DNA from 2 places in the Peribacillus sp. NPDC097197 genome. Region 1 is predicted to be linked to the other one. Evidence: riboswitches for the same ligand, from Rfam matches in the RefSeq annotation. Region 1 holds a riboswitch; the other holds the start of a gene.

Region 1 (7,017 bases):
TTTTCCATTTCATCATTTAAAACCTCCATATGTAAAAAAGTACTTTACAAGATTAAGATAAACATATATCATTTGTGACTATAATTTCAAGAAATTTCAGAGAAGGTGCAAAGATGGTGCAATTCGAAAAATCCAGACTTCTTCAAGAGCTTCCAAAGCAGTTTTTTGCTTCTTTAGTCGAAAAAGTTAATAACATAACATCAGAAGGCAAGGATGTCATTAATCTTGGGCAGGGAAATCCAGACCAACCGACTCCTGAACATATCGTGAAGAGCCTGCAGACAGCAGCAGGAAATTCCATGAATCATAAATATTCTCCTTTTAGGGGGCTTCCCTATTTAAAAGAAGCTGCGGCCCTCTTTTATGAACGTGAATATGGCGTCAAGCTAGATCCTAAAACGGAAGTGGCGATTCTTTTCGGTGGAAAGGCTGGTCTAGTCGAATTACCGCAATGCTTATTGAATCCAGGCGATACAATTTTAGTGCCTGATCCGGGCTATCCAGATTACCTGTCAGGTGTAGCGTTAGCCCAAGCTAAAACGGAAATTATGCCCTTGACGGAAGAAAATGATTTTCTTCCCGATTATAAGGAAATAGATAAAGAGGTTTTTGACAAAGCGAAGATGATGTTCTTGAATTATCCCAATAATCCCACAGGAGCATCGGCGTCAGCAGAATTCTTCGAAGAAACGGTTTCCATGGCAAAAGAACACTCGATATGTGTGGTTCATGATTTCGCATATGGTGCAATTGGGTTCGATGGGAAAAAACCGGTAAGCTTCCTTCAAGCAGAAGGATCAAAAGAAGTGGGGATAGAAATTTACACCCTTTCTAAAACATATAACATGGCGGGGTGGAGGGTTGGCTTTGCGGTTGGCAACCAGAGTGTCATCGAATCGCTTGAATTATTGCAGGATCATCTTTACGTCAGCCTTTTTCCCGCAATACAAGAAGCCACGGCATGCGCTTTACTGGATTCACAAGAGTGTGTGAAGGAACTCGTGAACATGTACGAAGGACGACGAAATGTATTTATTGAAGGGTTACGATCCATTGGATGGGATGTCCAGGCTCCAGATGCTTCCTTCTTTGCTTGGCTAAAGGTCCCGGAAGGATTTACTTCAGCGAGCTTTGCAGATCATTTACTGGCACATGCCCATGTAGCAGTTGCACCAGGAAATGGTTTCGGTGAATTTGGTGAAGGATACGTCAGGGTGGGACTTCTCACTTCAGAAGACAGACTCCAAGAAGCGGTAGAAAGAATTCGTACATTGAATATATTCAAAGAAAATCAGTGAGATATTGAATAGTTTGAACATTATACCTATTGACAAAGTATGAATTGCGTGAAAGAATATAAAAAAGAATTCTAAATTTTTAGTTAAGATACATAAACGAAAATATAATAGCATTTTCTTATTTTGAGCAGGTGGAGGGACTAGCCCGATGAAGCCCAGCAACCGACTGTAATACCATTGTGAAATGGGGCGGAGATTATACCGCCGGATCATTTTATTGATTCCGTAAGGCACGGTGCTAATTCTTGCAGCTATAGAGCTGGGAGATAAGAAGATGGCTTTTTCAAAGCCTCTTCTTTAGGAAGGGGCTTTTACATTTTTAACAGAGAATTGGAGTGCAACTTTGTTCGCAGATGGTTAGAAGCTTGTTAAAGGAAAGACCAACAATGACAACTTTAAGAATGACTTTTACGTATTGGGAGTGATCAGATGAGCGAAATAATCGCTACGTATTTACTTCATGACTTCAAAGGAGAGCATGAGAAAAAAGCAGAAGGCATTGCTTTAGGATTGACTGTAGGGACATGGACTGAACTTCCTCACTTGGTGCAACAGCAACTGGAAAAACATAAAGGTAGGGTAGTTTCCGTAACACCCCTTCCCGAAGAAGAGCGAGTTAATCTCTATTTCGGTCAAAAAGTGTACCGTTCAACAATCAGGATTGCCTACCCGGCAGGTAATTTTTCTAATGATCTACCGGCTATCTTGACGACAGTATTTGGTAAATTGTCATTGGATGGGGAAATCAAATTGATGGATTTGGACTTTGTCGGCGATATTCAAAAAGCCTTTCCAGGTCCTCGATTCGGAATTAGTGGGATCAGGGAAAAAATTGATGTGTTTGACCGCCCCCTAGTGATGAGTATTTTTAAAGGTGTGTTAGGTCGAGACCTTGCCTTTCATAATGAACAATTGGAGCAACAGGCATTGGGAGGAGTCGATCTTGTCAAGGACGATGAGATTCTTTTTGACCAAGATCAGACGCCTTTCATCGATAGAGTCAAAACCGGAAAGGCCATTTTGAAAGGTATCTATGAGACAACGGGACATCGAACCTTATATGCTGTGAACCTGTCAGGAAAAACACTAGAACTATTGGATAAAGCTGAACTGGCAGCCGAAGCCGGCGCAGATGCCTTGTTATTTAATGTTCATACATATGGATTGGATGTTCTACAGGCTTTACGCGAAAATGACCGGATCAACTTACCGATCATGGCTCATCCGGCATATAGCGGAGCATTAGCTTCATCTTCATTTTATGGACTCAGCTATCCGCTTCTCCTTGGAAAACTGGTGAGGATATCAGGTGCAGATTTATCCCTCTTTCCCTCTCCATACGGAAATGTGGCACTCGATAAAGCAGAGACATTGGCGATTGCTGAAGGATTGACGAGAAATGAAACATCTTGGAAAAGGACTTTCCCGGTTCCATCGGCAGGTATCCATCCTGGCATGGTTCCAGATCTCATCAAGGATTTTGGGATAGAAAGTGTGATCAATGCTGGTGGGGGCGTCCATGGTCATCCGGATGGTGCAAAAGGCGGAGCTAAGGCCTTCCGTTCCGCAGTAGAAGCTGTCCTTTCCGGAAAATCATTGTCAATCGCGGCTGAGGAAGATGAGGAACTTCAAAAAGCACTGGCCCTATGGGGAGGGCTATAATCATGGTCAAACCGATCATTTTCTGTGATTTTGATGGAACGATCACCAACTCGGATAATATCATCTCAATCATGAAGAAGTTTGCCCCGCCCGGCTGGGAGGCATTAAAAGATGGTGTTCTTCAGCAAAAAATCAGCATTTCCCACGGTGTAGGGGAAATGTTTTCCCTGCTGGATAGCGATTTAAAGGAGGACATCATTCAATATGTGAAGGAGACAGCGGGTATTCGCCAAGGGTTCAGTGATTTTGTGGAATTTACAAAAAAATCAGATATTCCTCTCTATATTGTCAGTGGTGGAATGGACTTTTTCGTTGAACCTCTTTTGAATGACCTCTTACCTGTAGAGAATGTCTACTGTAATCATGCCGACTTCAGTCAGGAAGAAATTATGATTGAGTGGCCGCATACTTGTGATGACCAATGTAATCATGGGTGTGGTTGCTGTAAACCTACGATTATGAGAAAGCTTTCTACAAAGGATCAGTATAAATTGGTGATTGGAGATTCCGTTACCGACTTTGAAGCGGCTAAACAGGCAGATTTTGTTATTGCCCGTGACAGGCTCCTTGAAAAGTGCCGCACAGAAGCCATTCCCCATAAAGAGTTTGAAACTTTCCATGATGTGATTGATATTCTAAAAAAAATGCAGGAGGTGTAAGGGTGACAGCTTCAAAAGAGTGGCAGGAACTAGCGCAAATAAAGGGAGAACTAGCCGAGAGAGATTGGTTCATGGGGACGAGTGGAAATTTATCGATCCGTGAGGCTAATAGCCCTTCTTTTTATATAACCGCAAGTGGCAAGGATAAACGCAAGCAGACAGATTCCGATTTTATTTTGGTGGATTTGTCAGGAAAACCAGTCGAAATGACCGAGCTCAGACCTTCCGCTGAAACTCTTCTTCATACAGAGATTTATCGGAAAACGGATGCCAATTGCGTCCTCCATGTCCATACAGTAGAAAATAACGTGATTTCCGAGTTATATAGTGAAGTTGGGGAAGTGACTTTTTGTCATCATGAAATTATCAAGGCTACTGGACGATGGCAGGAAGATGCAGAATTGAAGATACCCATCATCCATAACCATGCAGATATTCCGTTGTTGGCTGAGACATTCAGTCCCTATGTCGATGCAGACTCAGGAGCGGTGCTTATCAGAAATCATGGTATAACCGTATGGGGAAAAAGCGGGTTGGAAGCAAAAAAAATCTTAGAAGCATGTGAATTCCTGTTTCAATATCAGCTGTTACTTAACCAGCAAAAGATATTGACAGGTTCGCTCAGCTAAAAATATAAAGGAGGAAAAATAATGGCTACAATTAGATTCCAAGAAACAAATGAAGTAATTGAAACAAATGAAGAGGTTCAGAGCTTTTTAGAGACTCAAGGCGTAATTTACGAACAATGGGATATTTCAAAATTGCCAGCCCATCTGGTGGAAAAATATGATCTTACGGATGAAGATAAACAAGAGATTCTTGATGCTTTCCAGTCAGAGATTAAAGAAATTTCGGAAAGAAGAGGATATAAAGCGCATGATATTATCACATTATCCGATTCCAATCCGAATTTGGACCAATTGTTGCAGAACTTCAAGCAGGAACACCATCATGAAGATGACGAGGTACGGTTCATCGCTGGGGGAACGAGTATCTTCGCCATCCAGGGTAGCGAGGGAAAATGGTTCGATGTCCGACTTAACCCTGGAGATTTGATCAGCGTACCTGAATCGACTCGTCACTACTTCACGCTAGCGGAAGATAGAAGAACAGTCGCGGTCCGTATTTTCGTTACAGCGGCCGGCTGGGTTCCGATATATGAAAAAGATGAAGTTCAGGCATAATAAAAGTGTGAAAAAACCAGCTTTCGGGCTGGTTTTTTTATGTGGCCCCGTAGGGTGCTTAAGCGGGAAAAGTATGATAAAATTTTAACGGAAATAAAAATCGTGTACATTATAGGAGAAGATACTAATGAAAACGACCGAAGTATATATATTAGGCGGCTTTCTCGGTAGCGGGAAGACGACGCTTCTTCGAAATATATTAAAGCAGGAAAGTGAAGCGGGTAGAAAAGTGGCCGTGCTTTTAAATGAACTTGGCAGTGTATCGGTGGATAGTGGTTTGATTGGCGATGACGTACCGTTAAAGGAATTGTTTGATGGTTGCATTTGTTGTACCCTTCAGGACAAGCTTGAAATTCAGCTGCAAGAATTGTTGACCGAAAATGATCTAGATGCCGTTTATATTGAAACAACAGGTGCAGCACATCCAGTAGAAGTACTCGATGGAATCATGTCACCATTTTTTGCTAATAAGTTAGAGTATAAAGGGATTATCACGGTGGTCGATTTATTGAGGTGGCGTGACCGAGAACAGCTCTCGCCACAGCTTAGACAGTTGTTGTCCGAGCAAATACACCACGCAGATTTCATCTTATTAAATAAAGCGGATTTGGTAAGTGAAATGGAAGCATCCCAACTCATCTATTCCATTCAGGGGTTGAATCCAGAAGCCGTATGTTTATTGACGGAATATGCAGCCGTATCTATAGGTTCCCTGCAACAAATGCATAGGAACCAACATAAAAACCATCAAAAGCTCGAAGTACATAGCCATCTTCATTTAAGTGCAATCGTGCATACTTTTACAGGGACCATTAATCAAACCGACTTTGAGGATTGGCTCAGGGCCCTCCCTGAAACGGTATACAGGATGAAAGGATATCTTTCCTTCACGCATTCGCAGCATCCTTACTTATTCCAATATTCTTATGGGATGCCATTGTATATGAATGAAATGATTAAAATGCCTTTGAATATCGTCATAATCGGCGAAAAACTGGATAAAGAGAAGATAATCAATGAGTTAAAAGCTTTGGAAGTGAAAGCGGCGATATAGGCGTTTACCACCAATCGAAACCGGGAAAAGAGGAGGACTAGTTATCGAGGAGGTGGTTATGGATGCCGTGGAACAAAAGCGATTATCCTAATTCAATGAAAAATCTTGATGCAGATGTCCGTGAAAAAGCCATTGAGATAGCGAACGCTTTACTTGATGAAGGATATGAGGACGGGAAAGCTATTCCAATCGCCATTGATCGAGCAAAAATGGCAGTCGGAAAAGAATAAAAAAATCAGGCCCCTTAAAGCATGGGCCTGATTTTTTTATGACTGCAGTCCAAAAGCTGCAAATGTTTTCTCATCTTCAATAAGCCCACATGCTGCGCACTGTACTCGAACTTCAGGACCATTATAGGCTAGGTGAAACGGCTGAAGGGCATCATTTGAGTACTGTTCGACAATCTCACCGGATTGCGGATCTTTCTTAACAGGGGTGGGAACCTGTTCAATGAGATTGAAACGGGATTTATTTGTCCTGCAATTCGGACAACGATATACTTGAGACAATTCACTCACTCCTTTAGAAGTAATAAAGTTAAAATATACTTATAGTCTTTACGAAGATGATTTTTAATATGTATAAATTAGTAATGGATGGAAGGGAAATGGATGAAAAATTTAATGAATGATGAGACAATATTGGAGGCTTATCTAAGCCTATGGAATAACAGGAGGGTATTGAAGGGGGAAGAAGAACCGTCAAAAGTTCTGTCAGAACTTATCCGACGTGAACTCTTGGATGAAAATGCCCATCCTCGGGCAAGGAAGCCAATTCATGATAAATTTCATTTAAGTGTCAATCGGGTGAGGGAATCCTCTCTTACCGATGCAGAAAAGACAGCAATCATTTCAGCTTACCATACGGTACAGGAACGACTGTTGGCTTCAAAGTGAAGCGGGAGTTGTTCATCATTTTTCTTTTTTGCTTCATACTTTTTTCACATTTTATTGTTAGAATATTTGAAAATAGCTTTTAAACGAATGAGGAGTCAAAGTCATGATGCGGGTCATTCCCCTTTTGCTTGCCGTTGCCCTGCTTTGTGGATGCGACAGCAATGAAACGTATACCAAAATAAACCTGGATAAATCTTTTTTGGCTACTGTCAACATTAAAAATACAAGCTTGACGTTCCTGGATGAAAACTATCAGCGCTTTGC
Region 2 (7,017 bases), on a different contig from region 1:
CATTTGGATAAGCGATAACCGGTGCTTCATGCAACAGCTCACCTTTTTTAATATCACGTTTTGCGAAAACGCCTCTATTGAACTCTCCATCACTGAGTGTGGAATTTTTAACTTCGATCATATTCGTCACCTACTTGTTCTTTTCTTTTATAGTCCAGATTGTATAAGCTTGACAGCAATTAGGAAGAAAAGCAACTAATTTAGGGAAATTAATCGTTATCCTCTTGAAGAATCCCCAATAAGTGCAAAATATCGTGGCACAAAAACGCAAAGAAATATGGCGTAAGTGCAAAGGAATTTGTCTATATCTCGGTTTTATTGGGTGAAGATGTAGGATTTTGCTGACAAGTGAAAAGTGGCATGAAAATTGCTGAAAGAAAAAGAATAATTAATCCATTCAGAACTTTCAAGTAGTATAATTTCTAAAGTGGGAATTTTCAGAACTGCGTGCAAAAGCAAAAGGGGATGTACATATGATAGTAAAACGCGAAGAGGAAGTCTTTGAGTATCCAGTCGAAACACCGAAAAAAGAACAGGGGTTAAACAGAGGGTTGAAATCTCGTCACTTAACGATGATTTCCATTGGAGGAGCCATCGGAACAGGATTGTTTCTTAGCAGTGGGGCTGCCATACATACAGCGGGACCAGGCGGTGCTCTACTTGCTTACGCATTGGTCGGGGCCATGGTGTACTTTGTCATGACAAGCTTAGGGGAACTAGCTGCCTTTATGCCAACCAGTGGGTCATTTAGTACATATGGAACGAAATTTGTCGATCCTGCCTTTGGATTTGCCTTGGGTTGGACATATTGGTTCAACTGGTCCATGACTATAGCGGCTGAGTTAGCCGCATCGACCATCATCATGAAATTCTGGTTTCCGGATAGTCCATCACTATTGTGGAGTTTCTCATTTTTAGTGCTTATTTTTCTATTGAACTATCTCTCTGTCAAAGGCTATGGTGAAGGGGAATATTGGTTTTCTTTCATTAAAGTGACGGCCATCATCATTTTTATCATTGTCGGCTTACTCATGATTGTAGGCATTATGGGAGGGGAAGCGGTAGGCTTTAAAAATTTCACAGTGGACGATGCTCCTTTTCCAGGTGGGTTCATGGGGGTATTCATCGTTTTCATAGCAGCAGGTTTTTCTTTTCAGGGGACGGAAATCGTTGGTGTTGCAGCTGGGGAAAGTGAAAATCCAGCTAAAAATATACCGAAGGCCATTAAAAGCGTCTTCTGGAGGATTCTCCTTTTTTACATATTGGCGATTTTCGTGATAGGGCTGCTTATCCCTTATACGAATTCAAGTTTACAAGGCGAGAATGTTATGGTCAGCCCATTTACGCTCATATTTGAGAAAGCGGGAGTAGCCTTTGCGGCTTCCCTGATGAACGCCGTGATTTTAACTGCGGTATTATCTGCGGGGAATTCAAGCTTATATGCCTCTACCCGTATGTTATATTCGATGGCTAAAGCCGGGCAAGCACCCCGGATTTTTGCCAAACTGAACAAACGAGGTGTCCCAGTGGCGGGTATGATCTTAACATGTTCCATCGGAATGCTTGCCTTTTTGGCTTCCATATTCGGTGATGGCACCGTATATCTATGGCTAATGAACGCGATCGGGATAACGGGATTTATCTTCTGGCTGGGCATTTCCATAAGCCATTATCGCTTCCGTAAGGCATATGTGTTACAAGGGCATTCATTGGATAAGCTGCCGTACAAGGCTTTATGGTTTCCAATCGGGACGATATTTGCCATTACGATTGGAATGGTCGTCATCTTGGCTCAAAATATCCAAGCGTTCTTTTCGGACCATATCGATTGGGGAAGTGTGGTGGCGGCATACTTAGGAATCCCTCTTTTTCTCGCCCTCTGGTTTGGGTATAAACTGATTAGGAAAACGAGATTCGTTAAGCTCGAAGAAGTAGAAATTAATTTTGATGAAAAGTATGACTGAAAACTTCCGGACCATGTTCACAGACATGGTTCCGGTTATTTTATTATTTTAAATTGAACATGTACCAATGTTAGTCGCATTGAATTGGATGTGAATGTTGTTTTGCAGGAAACGAAAGGGTGGAAGAAGAATGAGTATAAAAGATAGAAATCCCAACTGAGGAAGAATGCATCCATTTGGTAGAAAAGGAAGGTGCATGAACGATGACACTGTTGACCAATCTGAAAGTGCTAGACTTTTCGACACTTTTGCCAGGGCCATTCGCTACGCTCATGCTTGCAGACTTAGGAGCGGAAGTGTTGAAGGTAGAACGGCCGGCCAAGGTTGATACATGGGGAGTCGATCAATATTTGAACCGTTCAAAAAAATCGGTTGCCCTTGATTTGAAACGGCAGGAGTCGATTGATGCCGTAAAGAATCTAGTGAAGGAATATGATATTGTCCTTGAACAGTTCCGGCCGGGTGTCATGGATCGGTTGGGGCTGGGATACGAAGAATTAAAACAAATCAATCCAAAGTTGATTTACTGTTCGCTTACTGGCTTTGGTCAGACTGGTCCCTACAAGAATCGTCCAGGTCATGATATCAACTATATTTCGATAGCGGGATTGTCCGGTTACTCAGGTACGCAAAAAGGAGGACCTGCAAAAAATGGAACACAAATAGCCGACCTTGCAGGAGGCTCCATGCACGCTGTCATCGGGATTTTGTCGGCAGTCATCTACCGGGAGCGGACGGGTGAAGGTCAGTTCATCGATATTAGCATGACCGATTGCAGCTTTGCTTTGAATGCGATATCTGCCCCCCTACATTTACAGGGTGGATTGGAGCTTGAACCGGAAAAGTTGGTATTGAATGGCGGAACATTTTATGATTTTTATGAAACGAAAGACGGCCGTTACTTCTCGGTTGGAAGCTTGGAGCCATCATTCCGTGAAGTGTTATGTGAAGCAATCGGACAGCCTGAACTGTTCGAGTTAAGCATGAAGCAAGATGCGGAAAGTAGCATCCAATTCAAAAGGATCATCAAGCATGCATTTCTTGAAAAGACATTTGAAGAATGGCAGGGCATATTCGAAGATTTCGAGGCTTGTGTCGAACCGGTGCTGACTTTTTCTGAAGCGACCAATCACCCGCAACTGCAAGCGCGTGGCATGATAGTCGAAGTGCCCGATGGAGAAGGAAACATGCAGAGGCAGATGGCTTGTCCCATCAAAACATCGGTCTTCACTCCAGAGTATAAACATGTTGGGATGAAGCCGGGACAAAGTAATGATGAGGTCTTTGGCACTCTTGAATTGGAGCGATAGCAACGGATGGACCGGCAGATGATCTGTCGGTTTTTTTGTGGGTTAAAGGGGGAGTCCCTTAAGACATGTGAATATTTACTAGTTATAACGTATCCACACCGGGTAAGAGAGTATCATCCTTCGAATAAGGACTTGTCTGTATACACCAAGCTCAAATAAGGAGGATGATTGGCATGTTCGGTTTGTCTGATATCACTAAATTTCTCTTTTCCTTTTTTCTGATTTTACCGGTTGTCACGCTCATTCATTTAGGTGGGCATCTATTCTTTGTCACACTATTTGGCGGTACAGAGAAAAAAATCAAGATCGGATGTGGAGATAAGATTTTCTCCTTTTGCAATATAGAAGTGAGAAAATACTACTTTTGGAATGGGCATTGTGAGTTCAAGGGATTAAAATATGATAATAAGTTCACGAATAGTTTGATTTACTTAGGGGGAGCCCTCTTTAACCTAATTAGCATGTTGTTGATATATAGTTTGGTTTATCAGGGAATCTTGGAGAAGTCGGTCCTCTGGTACCAATTCATATATTTCTCTTTCTATATTATGTTCTTTTCCTTATTTCCGATGTATTTTTCCGATGGGTCGCCAAGTGATGGAAAGGCCGCAGAATTGACATTGAAGAACCAGCTCGATGATAAGGTGACAGATGATGTAGTGGGGAAGAAAGAGGATGAGGACGATCGATGTTGTTGAATAAAGGGACGAGCATAGGCTCGTCCCTTTTTGTTCTTATCCCCATACTTCTTTGGCGACATCCACAACGAATTTTAACTTTTCCCATTGCTGCTCTTCCGTTAGCTTGTTGCCAAGATGTGTGGAAGCGAATCCGCATTGAGGGCTTAAGCACAAGTGTTCATGTGGCACGAATTGTGCCGCTTCTTTAATACGTGATTTAACGGTTTCTTTATCTTCAAGTTCGCCATTCTTCGAAGTAACCACGCCAAGAACGACTTGTGCGCCGTCATTTGGAATGTGTTCTAATGGTTTAAAATCCCCTGAACGGTGATCATCGTATTCCAAGAAAAATCCATCTACATTTTCCTTGGCCAATAGAGTTGGGGCGATACGGGCATAGCTGCCTTCAAAAGCCCAAGTCGATTGGTAATTTCCACGACAAAGGTGAGTCGTGACAACCAAATCCTCTGGTTTTCCCTCCAACGTCCCATTAATCACGCGCAATGCTAAATCGATTAATTGTTCCCTTGTATATTTCCCCTCTTTGAACTGGAAGTCCGGAGCGGAAAGCCTGGCTATGTATACATCATCTAATTGTAAATAACGTACACCGGCATCGTAAAAGGCTTGTAAAGCATCTTGATAGGCTTTGATAATATCTTTTGCATAGTCTTCGATGTCAGGATAGATTTCTTCATTATGGACCCCTACCGCAAATAATTGATTGGGACTAGGGATGGTTTGTTTCGCCACAGCCCGTCCGTCCACGATTTCATTAAACTCAATAAAGTCTTTAATAAAGGGGTGATCTGGGTTGAAAGAAATTTTTCCTGTATTCCGAACGTTATAACGTTCTGTTTCAATTCCATCAAATGTGAGGCCTTTTTCCGTGACATACCCTTCGATTCCATTTAAATGTTCCAAGAAGTCAAAGTGCCACCAGGTGCGTCTGAATTCCCCATCAGTCACTGCCTCTAAACCGATTTCTATTTGCTTATCGACGATACGCTTGATTTCCTTCGTTTCAACCTCGCGTAATTGTTCTGCGGTAATGATTCCTTCTTTCCGTTGCTTTCTTGCCAGATGTATACTTTCTGGTCTTAATAGACTTCCTACGTGGTCGGCTTTGAATGGAGCTTTCGTTAAAGTGATAGACATGGTAGATTCCTACTTTCCTTATTAAAATATAAAAACCTCTTCTTTCAAAAAAGAAGAGGTATAATCAGCAATGCTTATATTCTCTTCTTATCTTCAAGTTGAACACTTCTGGAATTAGCACAGTACAGTAAAGTCTGTTGCTGAGGTATCAAAGGGCCAGTCCCTCCACCTCTCTGGATAAGAATATGAACTATTCAATTAATTACGACTATACAGGTAGTATTAGTAAAGGTCAATAGAAAACAGATAATTTAGAATATAATCGTTATTAGAAAGTAAGTTTCTCTTAGTTAAAATACTTTTATACACTTTCGCGGTGAAGTGTTAAAAAAATCCTTTGACTATTGTCAGAATATTTCTTATAATTGTATACATTATAGCGAGATAGGGGATTATTCAGATGAGAGATTTTTTTAATAAATTATTAACGGGGATGAGCATAGGGATTGTCGTTTCATTAATTCCGAATGCTTTGTTAGGGGAAATACTTAAACTATTGATTCCACATTTTCCCGTGTTACAGCATATATTCGATATCACCGTTTTCGTGATGAGCTTGTTACCTGTCATGATTGGGGTGATGGTCGGGATTTCGTTCAAGCTATCATCCATTCAAACGGCCAGTATCGGGATCGCGGCCATGGTCGGAAGTGGCGCCATCCAGAAAACGGCTGATGGTTTGTTTGCCCTTAATGGGATTGGCGTTGTAATCAATACTGGAATTACCGCGGCATTGACCGTATTGTTCCTGCAACTAATTGGCGATAGATTAAAGGCGTATGCGATTCTTTTGATGCCGACTTTAAGTATCTTGGTACCAGGAATGATTGGATACTTAATTCTGCCATACGTAAAATCCGCTACGGGACTATTAGGAGTCGGCATCGCTAACGTGACGTCATTGCAGCCCATTTTGATGGGAGCCATTATTTCCGTTATATTCTGTCTCATTATCTTATCTCCCATTTCAACGGTTGGGGTGGCGACGGTCATTATGCTCTCAGGTATAGGATCTGGTGCGGCCAACCTAGGAATCGTGGCAGCTGGTGTGGGCCTAGCCATTGCAAGCTACAAAGCGAATTCATTAGGGACGGCTTTAGCCCATGTGTTGGGTTCCCCTAAGATTCAAATGAGGAATTTCTTCATGAAACCGAAAATTGCGTTTCCCATGTTAATCACGTCCGCTATTCTTGGTGCGTTGGCAGGTTTGTTAAACATACAAGGGACCCCGTATAGTGCTGGATTTGGTTTATCGGGATTGGTCGGTCCCTTGAACTACATGAAACTGGCGGAAGGCGGATGGATTTTCAGTAACATATCCATCATGGTCATCATTTTCTTCATTCTTCCGATTGTGTTGAACCTTGTACTAATCTACGTTTTCTCAAAGAAATTAAAATGGATTAAAGCAGACGACTATACCTTGCATTTTGAATAAAAGGAAACCAAATAAAAGAAGCAGTCAGGCGTTTAGCTCTGGCTGCTTCTTTTGATGAGGAGGCTAATTCAAGGGTACTTCAACTTTTAAATCTAGAATCTGCGGTATCTGATGATGGCCAGGATTCATTTCATCCACTTTACTCAGGATAAATACACGTCTAAACGATTCCACTTACCTTCTTTATAGAGGCAAGCTGGACATCGCACCGGTTGAAGAAGAAAATAGAAAGAGCCATAAACCGAAGCGTATCTCGACGGTTCATGGCATCGGTCTCATCCCGTTAGGAGTTGGTCGAAGGGATGAAGGTTTCTGCGATATGAGATGTGATTGGACCGTACTTCTCCTGTTCGCTAGCGGGATAGGTAATGATAAAGGTAGTGCCCACTTGATCATTAAAGTAGTACCTCTTATAGATAATTTTCCTATTTTCTTCGTAGGAAATGACATACCAATCGTCTGTAAGT

What was found. A riboswitch is a leader RNA that binds a small molecule or an ion and turns the genes downstream of it on or off. The one in region 1 is predicted to bind S-adenosylmethionine.
Region 2: another riboswitch for S-adenosylmethionine. It lies ahead of ACQKL6_RS20080 (5-methyltetrahydropteroyltriglutamate--homocysteine S-methyltransferase); the one in region 1 lies ahead of mtnW (2,3-diketo-5-methylthiopentyl-1-phosphate enolase).

The regions. Positions count from the first base shown of each region.
Region 1 covers NZ_JBNNST010000002.1:202,342-209,358, reverse strand. The annotation lists gene ACQKL6_RS03400 (carbon-nitrogen family hydrolase) at 1-13, opposite strand, end outside; gene ACQKL6_RS03395 (pyridoxal phosphate-dependent aminotransferase) at 114-1,298, shown strand; SAM riboswitch class I at 1,414-1,571, shown strand; gene mtnW (2,3-diketo-5-methylthiopentyl-1-phosphate enolase) at 1,728-2,960, shown strand; gene ACQKL6_RS03385 (2-hydroxy-3-keto-5-methylthiopentenyl-1-phosphate phosphatase) at 2,963-3,619, shown strand; gene ACQKL6_RS03380 (methylthioribulose 1-phosphate dehydratase) at 3,622-4,248, shown strand; gene ACQKL6_RS03375 (cupin domain-containing protein) at 4,270-4,803, shown strand; gene ACQKL6_RS03370 (CobW family GTP-binding protein) at 4,931-5,857, shown strand; gene ACQKL6_RS03365 (hypothetical protein) at 5,920-6,087, shown strand; gene ACQKL6_RS03360 (DNA alkylation repair protein) at 6,124-6,366, opposite strand; gene ACQKL6_RS03355 (hypothetical protein) at 6,469-6,753, shown strand; gene ACQKL6_RS03350 (YncE family protein) at 6,857-7,017, shown strand, end outside.
Region 2 covers NZ_JBNNST010000026.1:8,436-15,452, forward strand. The annotation lists gene ACQKL6_RS20060 (SET domain-containing protein) at 1-121, opposite strand, end outside; gene ACQKL6_RS20065 (amino acid permease) at 474-1,964, shown strand; gene ACQKL6_RS20070 (CaiB/BaiF CoA transferase family protein) at 2,168-3,274, shown strand; gene ACQKL6_RS20075 (hypothetical protein) at 3,448-3,972, shown strand; gene ACQKL6_RS20080 (5-methyltetrahydropteroyltriglutamate--homocysteine S-methyltransferase) at 4,009-5,112, opposite strand; SAM riboswitch class I at 5,197-5,296, opposite strand; gene ACQKL6_RS20085 (PTS transporter subunit IIC) at 5,513-6,550, shown strand; gene ACQKL6_RS20090 (hypothetical protein) at 6,834-7,017, opposite strand, start outside.